4 regions of the Streptomyces sp. NPDC091972 genome follow, and region 2 is predicted to be linked to each of the others. Evidence: riboswitches for the same ligand, from Rfam matches in the RefSeq annotation. Region 2 holds a riboswitch; each other region holds the start of a gene.

The links. A riboswitch is a leader RNA that binds a small molecule or an ion and turns the genes downstream of it on or off. The one in region 2 is predicted to bind cyclic di-AMP.
Positions count from the first base shown of each region.
Region 1: linked by a shared signal. The riboswitch ahead of ACIQJT_RS31280 (M23 family metallopeptidase) and the one ahead of ACIQJT_RS39445 (transglycosylase SLT domain-containing protein) in region 2 are both predicted to bind cyclic di-AMP.
Region 3: linked by a shared signal. The riboswitch ahead of ACIQJT_RS39005 (M23 family metallopeptidase) and the one ahead of ACIQJT_RS39445 (transglycosylase SLT domain-containing protein) in region 2 are both predicted to bind cyclic di-AMP.
Region 4: linked by a shared signal. The riboswitch ahead of ACIQJT_RS36220 (transglycosylase family protein) and the one ahead of ACIQJT_RS39445 (transglycosylase SLT domain-containing protein) in region 2 are both predicted to bind cyclic di-AMP.

Region 1 is NZ_JBIVSV010000012.1:193,741-197,943, reverse strand. It holds gene ACIQJT_RS31285 (pitrilysin family protein) at 1-1,231, shown strand, start outside; cyclic di-AMP (ydaO/yuaA leader) riboswitch at 1,431-1,594, shown strand; gene ACIQJT_RS31280 (M23 family metallopeptidase) at 1,608-2,360, shown strand; gene ACIQJT_RS31275 (GntR family transcriptional regulator) at 2,549-3,244, shown strand; gene ACIQJT_RS31270 (HPr family phosphocarrier protein) at 3,371-3,652, opposite strand; gene ACIQJT_RS31265 (GNAT family N-acetyltransferase) at 3,849-4,203, shown strand, end outside.
Region 2 is NZ_JBIVSV010000021.1:277-4,479, forward strand. It holds gene ACIQJT_RS39440 (polyprenyl synthetase family protein) at 1-895, opposite strand, end outside; cyclic di-AMP (ydaO/yuaA leader) riboswitch at 1,669-1,869, shown strand; gene ACIQJT_RS39445 (transglycosylase SLT domain-containing protein) at 1,875-2,357, shown strand; gene ACIQJT_RS39450 (HAD family hydrolase) at 2,361-3,173, opposite strand; gene ACIQJT_RS39455 (LacI family DNA-binding transcriptional regulator) at 3,336-4,203, opposite strand, start outside.
Region 3 is NZ_JBIVSV010000020.1:20,440-24,642, forward strand. It holds gene ACIQJT_RS38995 (PrsW family intramembrane metalloprotease) at 1-169, shown strand, start outside; gene ACIQJT_RS39000 (aldo/keto reductase) at 182-1,126, opposite strand; gene ACIQJT_RS39005 (M23 family metallopeptidase) at 1,273-2,298, opposite strand; cyclic di-AMP (ydaO/yuaA leader) riboswitch at 2,310-2,467, opposite strand; tRNA gene ACIQJT_RS39010 (tRNA-Met) at 2,786-2,859, opposite strand; gene ACIQJT_RS39015 (hypothetical protein) at 2,979-3,239, shown strand; gene ribA (GTP cyclohydrolase II) at 3,259-3,900, opposite strand; gene ACIQJT_RS39025 (MarR family transcriptional regulator) at 4,020-4,203, opposite strand, start outside.
Region 4 is NZ_JBIVSV010000016.1:103,831-108,033, reverse strand. It holds gene ACIQJT_RS36230 (cytochrome P450) at 1-94, shown strand, start outside; gene ACIQJT_RS36225 (transglycosylase family protein) at 285-1,289, shown strand; cyclic di-AMP (ydaO/yuaA leader) riboswitch at 1,495-1,672, shown strand; gene ACIQJT_RS36220 (transglycosylase family protein) at 1,677-2,360, shown strand; gene eno (phosphopyruvate hydratase) at 2,656-3,942, shown strand; gene ACIQJT_RS36210 (septum formation initiator family protein) at 4,054-4,203, shown strand, end outside.

The DNA of each region.
Region 1 (4,203 bases), on a different contig from region 2:
CCTGGACGCACCCCTGGACGCCGAACCCGCCGGCCTGGACGGCGTCGCCACGATCATGGCCCGCGCCTTCTCCGAGGGCACCGACAAGCACTCGGCCGAGGAGTTCGCCGCCGAGCTGGAGCGCTGCGGAGCCACCCTCGACGCGCACGCCGACCACCCGGGCGTCCGCCTCAGCCTCGAAGTGCCGGCCTCCCGCCTCGCCAAGGCGCTCGGTCTGCTGGCCGACGCGCTCAGGGCGCCCGCGTTCGCGGACAGCGAGGTCGAGCGGCTCGTCCGCAACCGCCTCGACGAGATCCCGCATGAGCTGGCCAACCCGTCCCGCCGTGCCGCCAAGGAGCTCTCCAAGGAGCTGTTCCCGGCGGACTCGCGCATGTCGCGCCCGCGCCAGGGCACCGAGGAGACCGTCGGGAACATCGACTCCGCGGCCGTACGCGCCTTCTACGAGAAGCACGTGCGGCCCGCCACCGCGACCGCCGTGGTCGTCGGCGACCTCACCGGCATCGACCTGGACGCGCTGCTCGCCGACACGCTCGGTGCCTGGACCGGTTCCCCGGCCCAGCCGCGGCCCGTGCCGCCGGTGACCGCCGACGACACCGGCCGCGTCGTGATCGTGGACCGCCCCGGAGCCGTCCAGACCCAGCTCCTGATCGGCCGTATCGGCGCCGACCGGCACGCACGCGTGTGGCCCGCGCAGGTGCTCGGCACGTACTGCCTCGGCGGCACCCTCACCTCCCGCCTTGACCGCGTCCTGCGCGAGGAGAAGGGCTACACCTACGGCGTACGGGCGTTCGGCCAGGTCCTCCGGTCCGCGCCGGACGGCTCGGGCGCCGCGATGCTCGCCATCAGCGGCTCCGTCGACACCCCGAACACCGGTCCCGCCCTGGACGACCTGTGGAAGGTGCTGCGCACGCTCGCCGAGGGCGGCCTCACCGACGCCGAGCGCGACGTCGCCGTGCAGAACCTCGTGGGTGTGGCACCGCTCAAGTACGAGACGGCCGCGGCCGTGGCGAGCACGCTGGCCGACCAGGTCGAGCAGCACCTGCCCGACGACTACCAGGCGACCCTGTACCAGCAGCTCGCCGCGACCGGCACCGTGGAGGCCACCGCGGCCGTCGTGAACGCCTTCCCGGTGGACCGGCTGGTGACGGTCCTGGTCGGCGACGCGGCGGCCATCAAGGAGCCCGTCGAGGCCCTCGGTATCGGCGAGGTCAAGGTCGTCAGCGCCGAGTAGCCGAGCACCGGCACGGGCGTGGAGGGGCCCTGGTGACGGCGGCGTCACCAGGGCCCCTTGATGTCCGAATTGGGTGGGAGGTTGCCTGTCTGCCCTGTGGGATGCGCTACAAACACCCTGATCCGTTTGGGTCCTGAAAGCCGCCCCGCTTAGCGTCTTGCGGGCTGTCCGTCAGGCACTGCGCCGCGCCCGCGGCACCGGACAGTCATCGCCGAGTCCCCGTACGGCGCGAGCCAGGGGAGCCGGGGACCCACACCACGTCCCTGGGGTGAATCGGACGCCCACGCGACCGCGAGGGGGTCCGTAGGAGACCTTCCTGCTCCGAACCCGTCAGCTAACCCGGTAGGCGAGAAGGAAGGAAAGGACCAGCCACCACATGGCGTTCACCTGCGCCACCGGGAAGCACCGCCGTCCCAGCCGCATGAAGCGCACCACCGCCCGCGCCGCGGGCGTCGCCGCCCTCGCCACCACCGGCGTCATCGGCACCATCGCCGCCCCGGCGCTCGCCGCCGAGAACTCCGTCGAGCAGACCGGCCTCATGCCCGTCGTCTCCGTCGGCGACTCCCTCGCGGACCAGCTCGACGCCCAGGCCGAGGCCCAGGCGCAGGCCGCCGCGCAGAAGAAGGCGGAGGCGGAGGCCAAGCGCAAGGCCGAGGCGCGTGCCAAGGAGATCCGCGAGGCCAAGGAGCGCGCCGCCCGCGAGGCCGAGCGCAAGCGCCTCAACGCCTTCGTCGCCCCGATCTCCGGCTCCTACGTCTCCACCGGCTACAAGAGCGGCGGCTCCATCTGGTCCTCCGGCAGCCACACCGGTATCGACTTCCACGCCGCCAGCGGCACCTCCGTGCACGCGGTCGGCCGCGGCACGGTCGTCGAGGCCGGCTGGGGCGGGGCGTACGGCAACAACGTCGTGATCAGGATGGCCGACGGCACGTACACCCAGTACGGCCACCTGTCGTCCATCGGCGTCTCGGTCGGCCAGTCCGTCACTCCCGGTCAGCAGATCGGCCTCTCCGGCGCGACCGGCAACGTCACCGGCCCGCACCTGCACTTCGAGGCACGCACCAGCCCCGAGTACGGCTCGGACATCGACCCCGTCGCCTACCTGCGCTCGCACGGCGTCGACGTCTGACGATCGCCCCGCGGCCTCCGCGAGAACCCCGGCTCCCCGAGCCGGGGTTTCGTCGTTTCCGGCACCCCGTTGTCCAAAAAATATCCCTGGATTCCGGTCCGCCGTCGGAAATTCCCGCTCATTGCAATAGAGTCACTGAACACACGTCAATCGGCGACGTTTCACGGGGATTAAGACGGAGGTCGGACATGCGTATTCCGGCGCACTCGGTATGCACGGCGATCCGGGACGACATCGTCGCCGGTGTCCACGCGCGCGGGAGCCGGCTCACCGAGGAACTGCTCGCCCGCCGCTACGGCGTCTCCCGGGTCCCCGTCCGTGAGGCCCTGCGCACGCTGGAGGCCGAGGGCTTCGTGGTGACCCGGCGGCACGCGGGCGCGTGCGTCGCCGAACCGACCGAGCAGGAGGGCGCCGACCTCCTGGAGATGCGCATGCTCCTCGAACCGCTGGGCGCCTCCCGGGCCGCCCAGCGGCGCACCGAGGCCCATCTGAAGGTGCTGCGCGGCCTGGTCAGGCTGGGCCAGGAGCGGGCCAGGCGGGGCAACAGCGACGATCTGCGCTCCTTGGGGGGCTGGTTCCACGAGACGCTCGCGCAGGCCACCGGCAGCCCGGCGCTGACCTCGCTGCTGACCCAGTTGCGGCACAAGATCGCCTGGATGTACGTCGTGGACGCGCCGGCCGACCCCGTGGAGTCCTGGGCGGAGCACGGCGCGATCGTGGACGCGGTGGCCCGCGGGGACGGCGAACGGGCGCGTGCGATCACGGCGCTGCACACCGAGCGCTCGGGCGCGGCGCACCGGCTGCGGTTCACCTCAGGACAGGACCGCGCGGACCGTGTGAGGAGTTCGCAACATCCCGTAAACGTGACGGGTGTGCGGCATTAACACGGGCACCGTATACAAAGAGGGAGTAATTCGCGGGGGCTCTTTCCGCTGCCCGTAAAAGGATAAAGCGAAGGGCCCGCCCGATAATTCGGACGAGCCCTTGCCTGCTTTTCAGGACACCCGTGCTCAGACGGTCTCGGGAAGTTCCTCGAGTCCCTCGGCGACCAGCTTCGCGAGCCGGTCGAGAGCCGCGTCCGCGCCCTCGGCGTCGGAGGCGAGGACGACCTCCTCGCCGCCCTGGGCGCCCAGGCCGAGAACGGCCAGCATGGAGGCCGCGTTGACGGGGTTGCCGTCGGCCTTGGCGATCGTCACCGGGATGCCTGCGGCCGTGGCGGCCCGGACGAAGATGGAAGCGGGGCGGGCGTGGAGGCCCTCGGCCCAGCCGACGTTGACGCGGCGCTCAGCCATGTGATGCTGCCCTTCGGTGTTCAGGGTTGTCTAGACCAGTTTCCCACACGTGAAGCGTCTCCCGGGAGGGCGTGCAGCCTCCCGGGGTGAGACGTCGGACCGCGGCCTCGGCCCGACTTCCGTCCTTGTGCGCTCTCGCGCGTTCTCCACAGACTGCCTCGCGCCGTTGTCGTACGCGAGCCGTACTCTGGGGCCCATGCAGAGCGCGTCGGACCGGCACGAGTACCCCGCCCACTGGGAGGCCGACGTGGTGCTGCGCGACGGCGGCACCGCGCGCATCAGGCCCATCACCGTCGACGACGCCGATCGCCTGGTCAGCTTCTACGAGCAGGTCTCGGACGAGTCGAAGTACTACCGCTTCTTCGCGCCCTACCCACGCCTGTCCGCCAAGGACGTCCACCGCTTCACGCACCACGACTTTGTGGACCGGGTGGGACTCGCCGCCACCATCGGCGGCGAGTTCATCGCCACCGTACGCTACGACCGCATCGGCGCCGACGGCATGCCCGCGTCCGCCCCCGCCGACGAGGCCGAGGTCGCCTTCCTCGTGC
Region 2 (4,203 bases):
GGCGGGCCTGCTCCAGCGCGGGGTGGGTGCGCAGGGCCGCCAGTGCCCTCGCGTGCCGGGTGTCGTCCGAGAGGTCGGAGTCGAGCAGCTCGCACAGGGCGATGTCGTCGGCCAGGCCGAGCCGGGCGGCGCGCTCCCGCAGTCGCAGGACCGGCATGGTCGGGATGCCCTCGCGCAGGTCCGTGCCCGGTGTCTTGCCGGACTCGTGGGAGTCGGAGGCGATGTCGAGGACGTCGTCGGCCAGCTGGAAGGCGACGCCGAGGCGCTCGCCGTACTGGGTCAGGACGTCCACGACCGTCTCGTCGGCGCCCGACATCATCGCGCCGAAGCGGCACGAGACCGCGACGAGCGAGCCCGTCTTGCCGCCGAGCACGTCCAGGTAGTGCTCGACCGGGTCCCGGCCGTCCTGCGGTCCGGCCGTCTCCAGGATCTGGCCGGTGACCAGGCGCTCGAACGCCTCCGACTGCACCCGGACCGCCTCCGGTCCGAGGTCGGCCAGGATGTGCGAGGCGCGGGCGAACAGGAAGTCGCCGGTCAGCACGGCCACCGAGTTGCCCCAGCGGGTGTTGGCGCTGTCGACGCCCCGCCGGACCTCGGCCTCGTCCATGACGTCGTCGTGGTACAGCGTGGCGAGGTGGGTCAGCTCCACCACCACGGCCGACGGCACCACGCCCGGGGCGTAGGGGTCCCCGAACTGGGCGGCGAGCATCACGAGCAGCGGCCGGAAGCGCTTTCCGCCCGCGCGCACCAGGTGCTGGGCGGCCTCCGTGATGAAGGGGACCTCGCTCTTGGTGGCCTCGAGCAGTCCCTCCTCGACAGCCGCCAATCCGGCCTGGACATCGGCTTCCAGAGCCTGGTCCCGCACGCTCAGCCCGAACGGCCCGACGACGGTCACGAGGGGTCTCCTGTCTGCTGGTGTCTACTGGCGGTTACGCGAAATGTCGATAGGTCGCTGCCATCACTCAAGTCAGCGTATCCGGTCACCTTTGGATCACCGATAGCGCCCGCCCCGTCCATGCCAGGCGCTATCGGATCACGACCGGTATGTTTTTGATCACCTGAAAAGAACGGCTATCAATCTATTTGTAGGTAAGTAGCCGCCTTCGTCGTGAAACCGGTGCCCTGAGACCGACAGGACCCGCCGATGCGGGCCGCTCACCACGGAACCGGTACCCGCGATCCTCGAATACCTGCCCGGCCGGACGGCACCCTGCGACCGGCAGCGCCGGCCCTGGTGCGACGGCCGGGTCGGCATGTCCGGCGGCCCCGGCTCCCTCCGGACATGCACGCGGGGGCGGCGGCGCCGCTCGCCCGGCTCGACCGTCAGACCCGCGACCAGGTGAGGGGGCGGACTTCGCCACCTCCGGTGCGGCTAGGTGGTCTTCCGGTGGGCGTGGGAGAAGCGCATCCCACGGGCAGCCGGTTGCACATGAGTTGGTGCTTCTTGACCGTTTTACACCTCTTGCGTTCGGCTGTGACTTGGCCCACTCGGGCAGGCGGGTCGGCGGACATCCGGAATCCTGCGATCCGCCTTCTACCGTGCGCGAGTTGAGACTTGGCGAACGCAAAGGATCAAGTGCCTCAAATCTCCCTCACCAAGGTCAACAGGCACCCCATGTGAATTCGCCACTTGTTCCGGACATGTGCTCTCGCATACGTTCCCGGCCTGTCGGACGGACGCCGAATCCTGCCACCGCCCGTACACCCACCGAGAACCATGGCAGGAGCGGGGGAACCAGGTAAGTCGCCGGAACGGTCGTCTTCGGACATACCGGTACGGCTCGGGGTGAAGTCACGCCTTTCGTAGGTGTGTCCGGGCATCTCCCGCCCGAACCCGACAGCTCACCTCGCAGGCGACGGAGAGGAACTTCGCCATGCCCGCTGCCGCTCAGCACCGCCGTCCCCGCACCAGCCGTCTCGCCCGCAAGCTCGCCGTCGCCGGGACCGGAGTCGCCGTCCTGGCCCTGCCGCTCATCGGCGCGACCAGCGCCTCCGCGGCCACCCCGCCCCAGCAGACCGCGACCACGCTGGGCTACCCCAACACCCTCGACGGCTGGATCCGGGCCTCCCTCGCCGTCATGGCGGAGCACGGCATCCCCGGCTCCTACGACGGCATCTACCGCAACGTCATCCGTGAGTCCTCCGGCAACCCCTACGCCATCAACCTCTGGGACTCCAACGCGGCCGCCGGCACGCCCTCCAAGGGCCTGCTCCAGGTGATCGACCCGACCTTCGCCGCGTACCACGTGGCCAACACCTCGTGGGACCCGTACGACCCGGTGGCGAACATCACCGCGGCCTGCAACTACGCGGCCCAGCGGTACGGATCCATCGACAACGTGTTCGGCGCGTACTAGGGACTACGCCCGCGGGAAGAGTCGTTCGAGGACGACGGCGATGCCGTCGTCCTCGTTCGACAGGGTCACCTCGTCGGCCACGGCCTTGAGTTCGGGGTGGGCGTTGGCCATCGCCACCCCGCGGGCCGCCCAGTCGAACATGGGGATGTCGTTGGGCATGTCCCCGAAGGCGATCGTCACCTCGGGTCCCAGTCCCAGGTGTTCGGCGGCGAGTGCGAGGCCCGTCGCCTTGGTGACGCCGCATGGCTGGAGTTCGACGGTCCCGGGCCCCGACATGGTGACCGTCGCCAGCGAACCCACCACCGAGCGCGCGGTGCCCGCCAACTCGTCGTCGGACAGGTACGGGTGGCGCAGCAGCACCTTGCTGATCGGCTCGCACCACAGGTCGTCGCGTCGGCCGACCCGCACGGCGGGCAGGGTCGGATGGGGCATCAGATAGCCCGGCTCGATGAGCGTGAGCCCGTCGACCCCGTCCTGGTCCACGGCCGCGTACACCTGCCCGACCTCCGCCTCGATCTTGCCGAGCGCGGTCTCGGCCAGTTCCCGGTCCAGGTTCACCGACCAGAGCAGACGGTCCGCGCCGGCGTCGTACACCTGCGCGCCCTGTCCGCACACCGCGAGCCCCGTGCTGCCGAGGTCGTCGAGCAGCGGGCGCACTCTGGGCGCCGGCCGTCCCGTCACGACGAGATGCCGGGCTCCCCCCGCGGCCACCCGCGCGAGCACGGCCAACGACCGGTCGGAGAGGGTGTCGTCGGCGCGCAGCAGCGTGCCGTCCAGGTCGGTGGCGATGAGTGAATATGCGGGGGAGGCGGCCATGATCAGAGAATACGGATGGTTGGCCCCTCCGACTCGACGCGAACCGGACGGCTCCTGCTTTCACATCCGTTGACGGCAGTTCCGCTTCCGGGGCCTCGGCGGCAGGGCCCGGCGAAGGCCGGCGGACCCCGTCGGGCGCGGGCTTTCCGCGCCGCCGACGGGCTACGCCGAGTCCCGCACCACCAGTTCGGTCGGGAGGATCACCCCGGCCGTGTCCTCGCCGGCGATCTGGGCGAGGAGCATGCGGACCATCTCGGCGCTGATGCGGTCGAAGGGCTGGCGCATGGTGGTCAGGGCCGGGGCGATCGCGGTGGCCGCCGGTGAGTCGTCGAAGCCGCCGACAGCGATGTCCTCCGGGACCGAACGCCCGGCCTGCTGGAGGACGCCCACGACGCCCAGGGCCATGAGGTCGGAGGCGACGAACACCGCGTCCATGTCCGGGGCCTGGGCGAGCAGGCGGCGGGCGGCCCGTTCGCCACCGCTGCGCCGGAAGTCGCCCTCGACGACGAGCTCCGGGTCGTAGGGCAGGCCCGCCTCCGCGAGCACGTCCCGGTAGCCGGCCAGCCGGTCGGGGCCGCCCGGCATGTCCAGCGGCCCGGTGACCATGCCGACGCGGCGCCGGCCACCCGCGAGGAGGTGGCGGACCATGTCCTGTGCGCCCTCCCGGTCGGCCGCGGCCACGTAACTCACCTTGGTGCCCCGCCCGATCGGCTTGCCGCAGACCACCAACGGGATCCCGGCGTCGTGCAGTTCGGCCGCGACCGGGTCGCCGCTGTGGTTGGACAGCAGCAGCACACCGTCGACGTGACCCGAGGTGATGTACCGGGTCAGCCGGCGCCGGTCGTCGTCGCTCTCGGCGAGCATCAGCAGCAGCGGGATGTCGTGCTGGGCGAGCCGCTCGGTGCAACCGCGCAGCAGGACGTTGAAGTTGGGGTCCTCGAAGAACTTCTCCTGCGGTTCGGTCAGCAGGAACGCCACCGAGTCCGAGCGGCCCGTGCTGAGGCTGCGGGCGTGCCGGTTGACCACGTAA
Region 3 (4,203 bases), on a different contig from region 2:
CGCCCTGGACCACGCGGCCCGGACGACGGCACCCCCGGTACCGGTGGCCGCGCCGCCCTGGCCGGTGTACGGGGTGTACGGCCACCCGCCCCACCCCGCCCAGCAGGCGCACCCGGTCCACCCGGCGCACGCGGTGCCCTACCCCGCGTACAACCCGTACCGGACGTAGGCCGGCCTCCCCTTACGCCGACGCCTCCGTCAGGCGCCCCAGCTCCTCCTCCGTCAGGGTCAGCTCCGCCACCCTCAGCAGCGCCGGGAGCTGCTCCACCGTGCGGGCGGACGCGATCGGGGCCGCGACCGTCGGCTGGGCGGCGAGCCAGGCGAGGGCGACCGTGGCGACCGGGACGGTGTGGGACTCGGCGATGTCGTCGAGCGCCGCGAGCACCTTCCGGCCGCGCTCGGTCTCCAGGTGCTTGGCGGCACCCGCGCTGCGCCGGCTCTCCACGGTCTCGCCGACGCGGTACTTGCCGGTGAGGAACCCGGAGGCGAGGGCGAAGTACGGGACGGCGGCGAGACCCTGCCGGGAGGCGACGGCCTGGAGTTCGCCCTCGTAGGTGTCCCGCGAGACGAGGTTGTAGTGGGGCTGGAGGGCGGTGTAGCGCGCGAGGCCCTCGCGGTCGGAGAAGTCGAGGGACTCCGCAAGGCGCGCGGCGGAGATGTTGGAGGCTCCGATCGCCCGTACCTTGCCCGCCTTCACCAGCTCGTCCAGCGCGCCGATGATCTCCTCGACGGGTGTCTCCGGCTTGTCGTAGTGGGTGTAGTACAGGTCGATGCGGTCGGTGCCGAGGCGGCGCAGCGAGGCGTCCGCCGCCGCCTTGATGTTCGCCGCGCTCAGGCCCGGGTAGTCGGGGTGCTGGCTGACCTTCGTGGCGATGAGGACGTCGTCGCGGTTGCCGCGGGCCGCCAGCCACTTTCCGATGATGGTCTCGGACTCGCCACCGGAGTTGCCGTCCACCCATGCCGAGTACGAGTCGGCCGTGTCGAGGAAGTTGCCGCCGGCCGCGGTGTAGGCGTCGAGGACGGCGAACGAGGTGGCCTCGTCGGCGGTCCAGCCGAACACGTTGCCGCCGAGGGAGAGCGGGAAGACCTCGAGGCCGGAGGAGCCGAGCTTGCGAAGAGAAGTCATGCCATACGTCAACGCCAGTGCCGGACGCCGGCCTTCCGGCACGGCCGCAAAGTCCTCGCAAACAAGCGGGGTCGGCTGCTCCGACACACCGACAGCCCTGACGTCGGGGGGACGTCGTCAGGGCTGTCGGAGTTCGCGGGGGAGGGTCAGGGGTTGAGACCCTTGCCGCGCAGCCACGCCATCGGGTCGATCCCGTCGGCGGAGCCGCCCGGGTGGACCTCCAGGTGCAGGTGCGCGCCGGTCACGTTGCCCGTGGCGCCCACGCGGCCGATGACGTCACCGGTGGCGACCTTCTGGCCGACGCTGACGCTGATCGAGGACTGGTGGCAGAACCACAGCTCGGTGCCGTCGTCGAGGGTGAGGATCGTGCGGTAGCCGTAGGAGCCGGCCCAGCCGGCCTCCGTGATGGTGCCGCTGTGGACCGCCTTGATGAGCGTGCCCGTGGGGGCGGCGAAGTCGAGGCCCGTGTGGTAGCCGGAGGACCACAGGGAACCGGCCTGACCGAAGGTCGAGGTGATGGTGTACGACGAGGTCGGCAGCGTGTACTGCTTGGCGAGCTCGGCCAGGCGCTCCGCCTCGGCCTTCTTCGCGGCCTCCTCCTCCGCCTTCTTCTTGGCGGCGGCGGCCTTCTCCTGGGCTTCCTTCTCCGCCTTGGCGGCGGCCGCGTCGGCCTCCTTCTGGGCGGCGTCCGCGACGGCCTGGGCGGCCTTGGTGTCGATCTGGTCCTGCTGCACCTCGGCCTGGGCCAGGATGCGCGAGCGCAGTGCCTCACCGGCGTCCGAGGCGCCCTCGGCGGTGCCGGCGGTGGTGGCGCCGACGCTGCTGAAGGCGCTCGTGTCGGCGGCGGCCGGGTCGGAGTCGTCCGAGATGAGCGAGCCCACGTTGGGCAGGTCCGGCATCGAGATGGAGACCGGCGGCTTGCCGGTGTTGGCGCTGGCCATCCCGCCCGCGCTGACCGCGGCTATGACGCCGACGCCCAGGACGGTGGAGCTACGGGCGAATCCGCCGCCACGCTGCTTTGCTACGCGATGCCGGCCTCGTACGGGAGCGAGGGAGTCCGCGGTCGGGTTCCACTCGCCGAGCGGAGCCTCGTCGTCGGCACGGTAGCCGCCGTACACGAGGGTGTCGCTCGGAACGTACGGCGCCTCGGGGGCAGGCGGGTTGGACGCCACGTGGGCGCACTCCTTTCCTTCCTTCTCGCCTACCGGGTTAGCTGACGGGTTCGGAGCAGGAAGGTCTCCTACGCGCGTATATCCACCGTGCTGCCACGGCGGACTACGAGCGATTCACCCCAAGGTGGTGGTTCCCCGGTTCCCTTGCGGAATTCGGCGCGTGAGCACGGAGCCGTCTCTTGTGACGGCTGGGACGACCGCGCTGCGTTATCGAACGTTAATAGACCCGGGGGCCCGATTCCAAGCTGTTCCGCTTGATCATTAACGAAATCCCGCTGGACTTACGGCCCATGAACGGTGAAAAACGGGCGAGTTGACCACGACTCAGACGGCACAGGGGTGTTGACGGTGTGTCAGTCGCTATGCGGAGGGCGCCCATCCGCTCACCCGGCGTGACGAAGGCCGCTGCGAACCCTCCGGCCGGGCGCGGACGCACAAACACTCAGGGCCGGAACCCATTCACTGGATTCCGGCCCTGAGCCTTCAGTAGCGGGGACAGGATTTGAACCTGCGACCTCTGGGTTATGAGCCCAGCGAGCTACCGAGCTGCTCCACCCCGCGTCGTTGTGTGACCAGCATACGTCATCCGCGAGGTGGTTCGCGCCAGGGTTGTTCCAGGGGCCCCGGTGGCCGCGCGGAGCGGCGTACCGTGGCGCTCCTCACAGGAACGAGGAGGGGACATGACGGCAGCCGACGGGCGGCCGGCGGAGATCGGGAAGCGGGACATCCCGCTCTCCGGCGGCCGGACGCTGCGGGTGACGGAGTTCGGCAACGGCAGCATCAGGCTGGCGGTGCACACGGGCTCCCGCTACGTGGTGACGAGCCTGGAGCAGATCGACGACGGGACCGTGCTGAGGCTCTCGCCCGGCCGCGAGGGCTCGGGCGCCCACCGGAACTGGGTGCGGGACCACGAGGGCGGTGCGGGCGGCTCCGGCGAGTGAGCACCCGCCCGGGCGGCCGTCAGCCGACCCCGAGCTCCGTCAACTCGCCCAGCGGCAGCGTGTGCTGGGTCTGGAGGACCTTCGCGCGGAGGTAGCGGACGTTGTGGGCGGTGGTGAAGACGCCGGTCGGGACGCGGTCGTGGACGCCGATCCCGAGGTCCCTCAACTGACCCGCCTTGTCGGGGTTGTTGGAGAGCAGGTCGAGTTCGCCGATGCCCAGGGCGGTCAGCATCTGCGCGGCCGCCGTGTAGTCGCGGGCGTCCTCGGGCAGGCCCAGCGCGGTGTTCGCGGCGTAGGTGTCGAGACCCTGGTCCTGGAGGGCGTACGCGTCGAGCTTGTTGTAGAGGCCGATGCCGCGGCCCTCCTGGCGGAGGTAGAGCAGGACGCCGCCGCGCTCGGCTATGCGCTCGACCGCCTCGCGCAGTTGCGGGCCGCAGTCGCAGCGGGCGGAGCCGAAGACGTCACCGGTGAGGCACTCGGAGTGCAGCCGCACCAGCGGGACGGTGCCGGGGGCGGGGTCGCCGAGGACGACGGCGAGGTGCTCCCGCCCGTCGGCCAGGCCGTGGAAGGTGACGAGCTCGGCGTCGACGCGGTAGCCGTCCCCGAAGCGCAGCGGGACGTGGACGCGGGAGCGCTGGGTGGCGGCGGGCAGGTCGGGCATGCGGGTACTCCGCTCCGTGGGCATATCTGCTTCAGTTTTGAAGCAGTCCTACTGATCGAGACCCTACCTCATGCTTTAAATTTGAAGCAACGCCTTTATGGCACTCGTCACACGCACCCTCAGGAGCAGGACGGGGAGGACCGCCGGCGCCACGGAACCTCCTCGGCGGGTCCGCCCTCCCCCTGGAGTCCCGCGGTGACACTCGTGAAGATCTCCTCCAACTGCCCCACCTGTTCCGGGGTGAGCCGGTCGAACAGCGCGCCACGGACCGTCTCCACGTGTCCCGGCGCCGCCCGCTCCAGC
Region 4 (4,203 bases), on a different contig from region 2:
ACTCGCGGTGGATTCGGCTGATTTGCGCTGGCGTGGCGGACTCATCATGCGTGGACTGCGTACTTTGCCCGTGGAGTTCACGCCCGTCCGGTAATCGACCGAGGGGTCCGGGGTATCCCGGGAGGATGCCGCGTAAACATGACACGCCCTCAAGTCTGTGATCTTCACGTGATCTACGCGGCATTAACTTGTGACAAGTGATCGAATCCCTATACGTTCACGGACCAGCGCGGTCCCCGTACCACTGCCGCGCGGGTACTTGCTGTCTCGGGAAAGGTCCCTCCATGCTCTCCGGGAACGGTCGTCACCGTCGCCCCCGTCAGGCTCCGGCTCTCCTCGTGGCGGCCGGTGTGACGGGATCCGCCATCGCGATCCCACTGCTCGGGGCGACCGGGGCGAGCGCCGCCACCGGCACCACGTGGGACCGGGTCGCGGAGTGCGAGAGCGGTGGCTCCTGGAGCGCGAACGACGGCAACGGCTTCTACGGCGGCCTTCAGATGTCCCAGGAGAACTGGGAGAAGTACGGCGGCCTCGAGTACGCCGAGACCGCGGACCTGGCCAGCCGCAACCAGCAGATAGCCGTGGCCGAGAAGCTGCTCGCGGACCAGGGCATCGCCGCCTGGCCGACCTGCGGGCTGCTCGGCGGTCTCAGCAAGGACGCGAGTTCGGCCGACGTCGACACGGGCGTGGGAAGCGGCACGCCCTCCGCCTCGGCGTCCAACTCATCCGGATCGTCCGGCTCGTCCAGTTCCGAAGGTTCCTCCTCTTCGTCCGGTTCCTCCGACTCGTCGGGTTCCGAGAAGTCCTCCGGTCTGCTCGACGCGCTGGACGGATCGTCCGGGACGCCCTCGCCCTCGGCCACTCCCTCCGGCGATGACAGTTCCGCCAAGCCGGACAAAAAGAACTCTTCGGTATCCGAGGGTTCCGCACAGCGGGACGCGCAGCCGTCCGACAGCTCGCCCGTGGTGAGCGCAGAAGAGGATGAAGCGGACAAGTCATGGCAGGAGGGCGGCTCTTCGGCCCTCGTGGACGTGGGTGCCCTGGGTTCCGGCAAGCATCGCGGCGACAGTGCCGAGGAGAGTGTGACGAAGAGCGCGGCCTCCCCCACGGCCGGCCGGCATGCCGCCGCCACCTACACGGTCCAGGAGGGCGACTCCCTCGTCTCCATCGCCGACTCCCTTGGTCTCGACGGCGGATGGCGCGCCCTCTACGCGGAGAACAAGGACCGCATCGGGACCGACCCGAGCAACATCGTTGCCGGTCAGACGCTCGACACAGGGGCTGAATAGGGTCGAAAAGACCTGAAAAACAGCGGGAGTTCACGTCACACTTCGCACTGAATGTCCACTTTGGTGAAAGTGTGGGATGAGTCTCAGAAGCCCTGATCGTCTTTGAAATTCCGCCGAACGCATGTCTACGGTCGTGACCGCTCGGCAACCCGAGCCCCGTCTGCCGCAACGCCGAATCCTGCCAGCGGCCGTACGGGAACAGTCGTCGCGTCAAGCGCCGTAGGCAGGAGCGGGGGACCCAAGGTAAGTGCCGGACCCAGCAGTTCACGCTGGACCGGCTAGGGGTGAAGTCGCGCTAGGAGCCGCAAGGCGCCGGGCGCGACCGGGCAACTCAACCGGCCCGAACCCGACAGCTCACCTCGCAGGCGTCGGTGAGGGGATCGATCCATGCTGTTTTCCGGCAAGGGCAAGCACCGTCGTCCGTCCAAGGCCACCCGCGCCGCCGCGCTCGCCGGCGTCACCGGTGTCGCCATCGCCGCCCCGCTGATGGCCGCGGGCAACGCCTCCGCCGCCACCGCCTCCGAGTGGGACGCCGTCGCCCAGTGCGAGTCCGGCGGCAACTGGTCCATCAACACCGGCAACGGCTACTACGGCGGTCTGCAGTTCTCCGCCTCCACCTGGGCCGCGTACGGCGGCACGCAGTACGCCGCGCAGGCCAACCAGGCCAGCAAGGCCCAGCAGATCGCCGTCGCCGAGAAGGTCCTCGCCTCCCAGGGCAAGGGTGCCTGGCCGGTCTGCGGCACGGGCCTGTCCAGCGCCGCCTACAACGGTGGCGGCAGCTCGTCCTCCGCCGGCTCCTCGAACTCGGGCACCAGCACCCGTTCGACCGAGGAGCAGAGCGCCTCCCGCTCCTCCGACCGTCCGGCCGCCAAGAAGACCGTCACCACGCCGACCGGCAAGAAGGTCAAGAAGGGCGACGGCGAGTACAAGGTCGTCAAGGGTGACACCCTCAGCTCGATCGCCGAGAAGCACAAGGTCAAGGGCGGCTGGCAGAAGCTGTTCAAGCTGAACAAGGACATCATCGACGATGCCGACTTCATCTTCCCGGGCCAGCAGCTCCACCTGAAGTGACACCTCGCTGAACCACAGTGCCCTCACAGGCGTGGTCCTCATACTGAAGACCTCGTGAGGGTCACCCCCCCGTCCCCACGGGCTCCCCGCTCCGGTGCGTGTTCCCCCGTACGCACCGGGGCGGGGCCTTTTCATGCGCGGGTGCCGGCCCGTCTTTGTTCAGTTCGGAAACAATTTACTCTCGGTTCTGTCCATGGGTCGGTCCACACGGTGGCCGATCCCCCGGAGCCGGTTAGGCTCGGTCTCGCAGAACCCACCGCGGTCCCGGCGGACCGTGTCACATCCCAAGAAGGAGATGCTCGTGCCGTCCATCGACGTCGTCGTAGCCCGGGAAATCCTGGACTCCCGAGGCAACCCCACGGTCGAGGTCGAGGTCGGCCTCGACGACGGCAGCACCGGTCGTGCCGCCGTCCCGTCCGGCGCCTCCACGGGCGCCTTCGAGGCCATCGAGCTGCGTGACGGTGACCCGAACCGCTACCAGGGCAAGGGTGTCGAGAAGGCCGTCCTCGCGGTCATCGAGCAGATCGGCCCGGAGCTCGTCGGCTACGACGCCACCGAGCAGCGTCTGATCGACCAGGCGATGTTCGACCTGGACGCCACCGACAACAAGGGCTCGCTCGGCGCCAACGCCATCCTCGGCGTCTCCCTCGCCGTCGCCCACGCCGCCTCCGAGGCCAGCGACCTCCCGCTCTTCCGCTACCTGGGCGGCCCGAACGCGCACCTGCTGCCGGTGCCGATGATGAACATCCTGAACGGCGGCTCGCACGCCGACTCCAACGTGGACATCCAGGAGTTCATGATCGCCCCGATCGGCGCGGAGTCCTTCTCCGAGGCGCTGCGCTGGGGCACCGAGGTCTACCACACCCTCAAGAAGGTCCTGAAGAGCAAGGGCCTGTCCACCGGCCTCGGCGACGAGGGCGGCTTCGCGCCGAACCTGGAGTCCAACCGCGCCGCCCTGGACCTCATCCTCGAGGCGATCAAGGAAGCCGGTTACATCCCCGGCGAGCAGGTCGCCCTGGCGCTCGACGTCGCCGCCTCCGAGTTCTACAAGGACGGCAAGTACCAGTTCGAGGGCAAGGACCGCTCGGCCGCCGAGATGACGGAATACTACGAGGAGCTCGTGGCGGCCTACCCGCTCGTCTCCATCGAGGACCCGCTGTTCGAGGACGACTGGGCCGGCTGGAAGGTCCTCACCGACAAGCTGGGCGACAAGGTCCAGATCGTCGGCGACGACCTCTTCGTCACCAACCCGGAGCGCCTGGCCCGCGGCATCGAGGACGGCGCCGCCAACGCGCTGCTCGTCAAGGTGAACCAGATCGGCTCGCTCACCGAGACCCTCGACGCCGTCGAGCTCGCCCAGCGCAGCGGCTTCAAGTGCATGATGTCCCACCGCTCCGGCGAGACCGAGGACGTCACCATCGCCGACCTGGCCGTCGCCACCAACTGCGGCCAGATCAAGACCGGCGCCCCGGCCCGCTCCGAGCGCGTCGCCAAGTACAACCAGCTCCTGCGCATCGAGGAGATCCTCGACGACGCCGCGGTCTACGCCGGCCGCAGCGCGTTCCCGCGCTTCAAGGGCTGACACCGGCTGGCCCTTCCGGGGTCAAGCCTTAGCCAGTCGTACGTACGTCCCCGTACCGGTCCCGTACCGTGTGCGGGGACGTACGCACGTAGAAGGGGAGGCGGAGAGCCGATGGCCGTGAAGGACCGGGACCGTTTCTCCACGACGACGAGGATCAGGCTGCTCGGCGAGCAGACCGCGGCCCGTGTCTACCGCTCCCAGACCAGACGGCAGGCCCGCCGCTCCCGGCTGACCGGCCGGGCCGCGCTGCTCGCCCTGGTG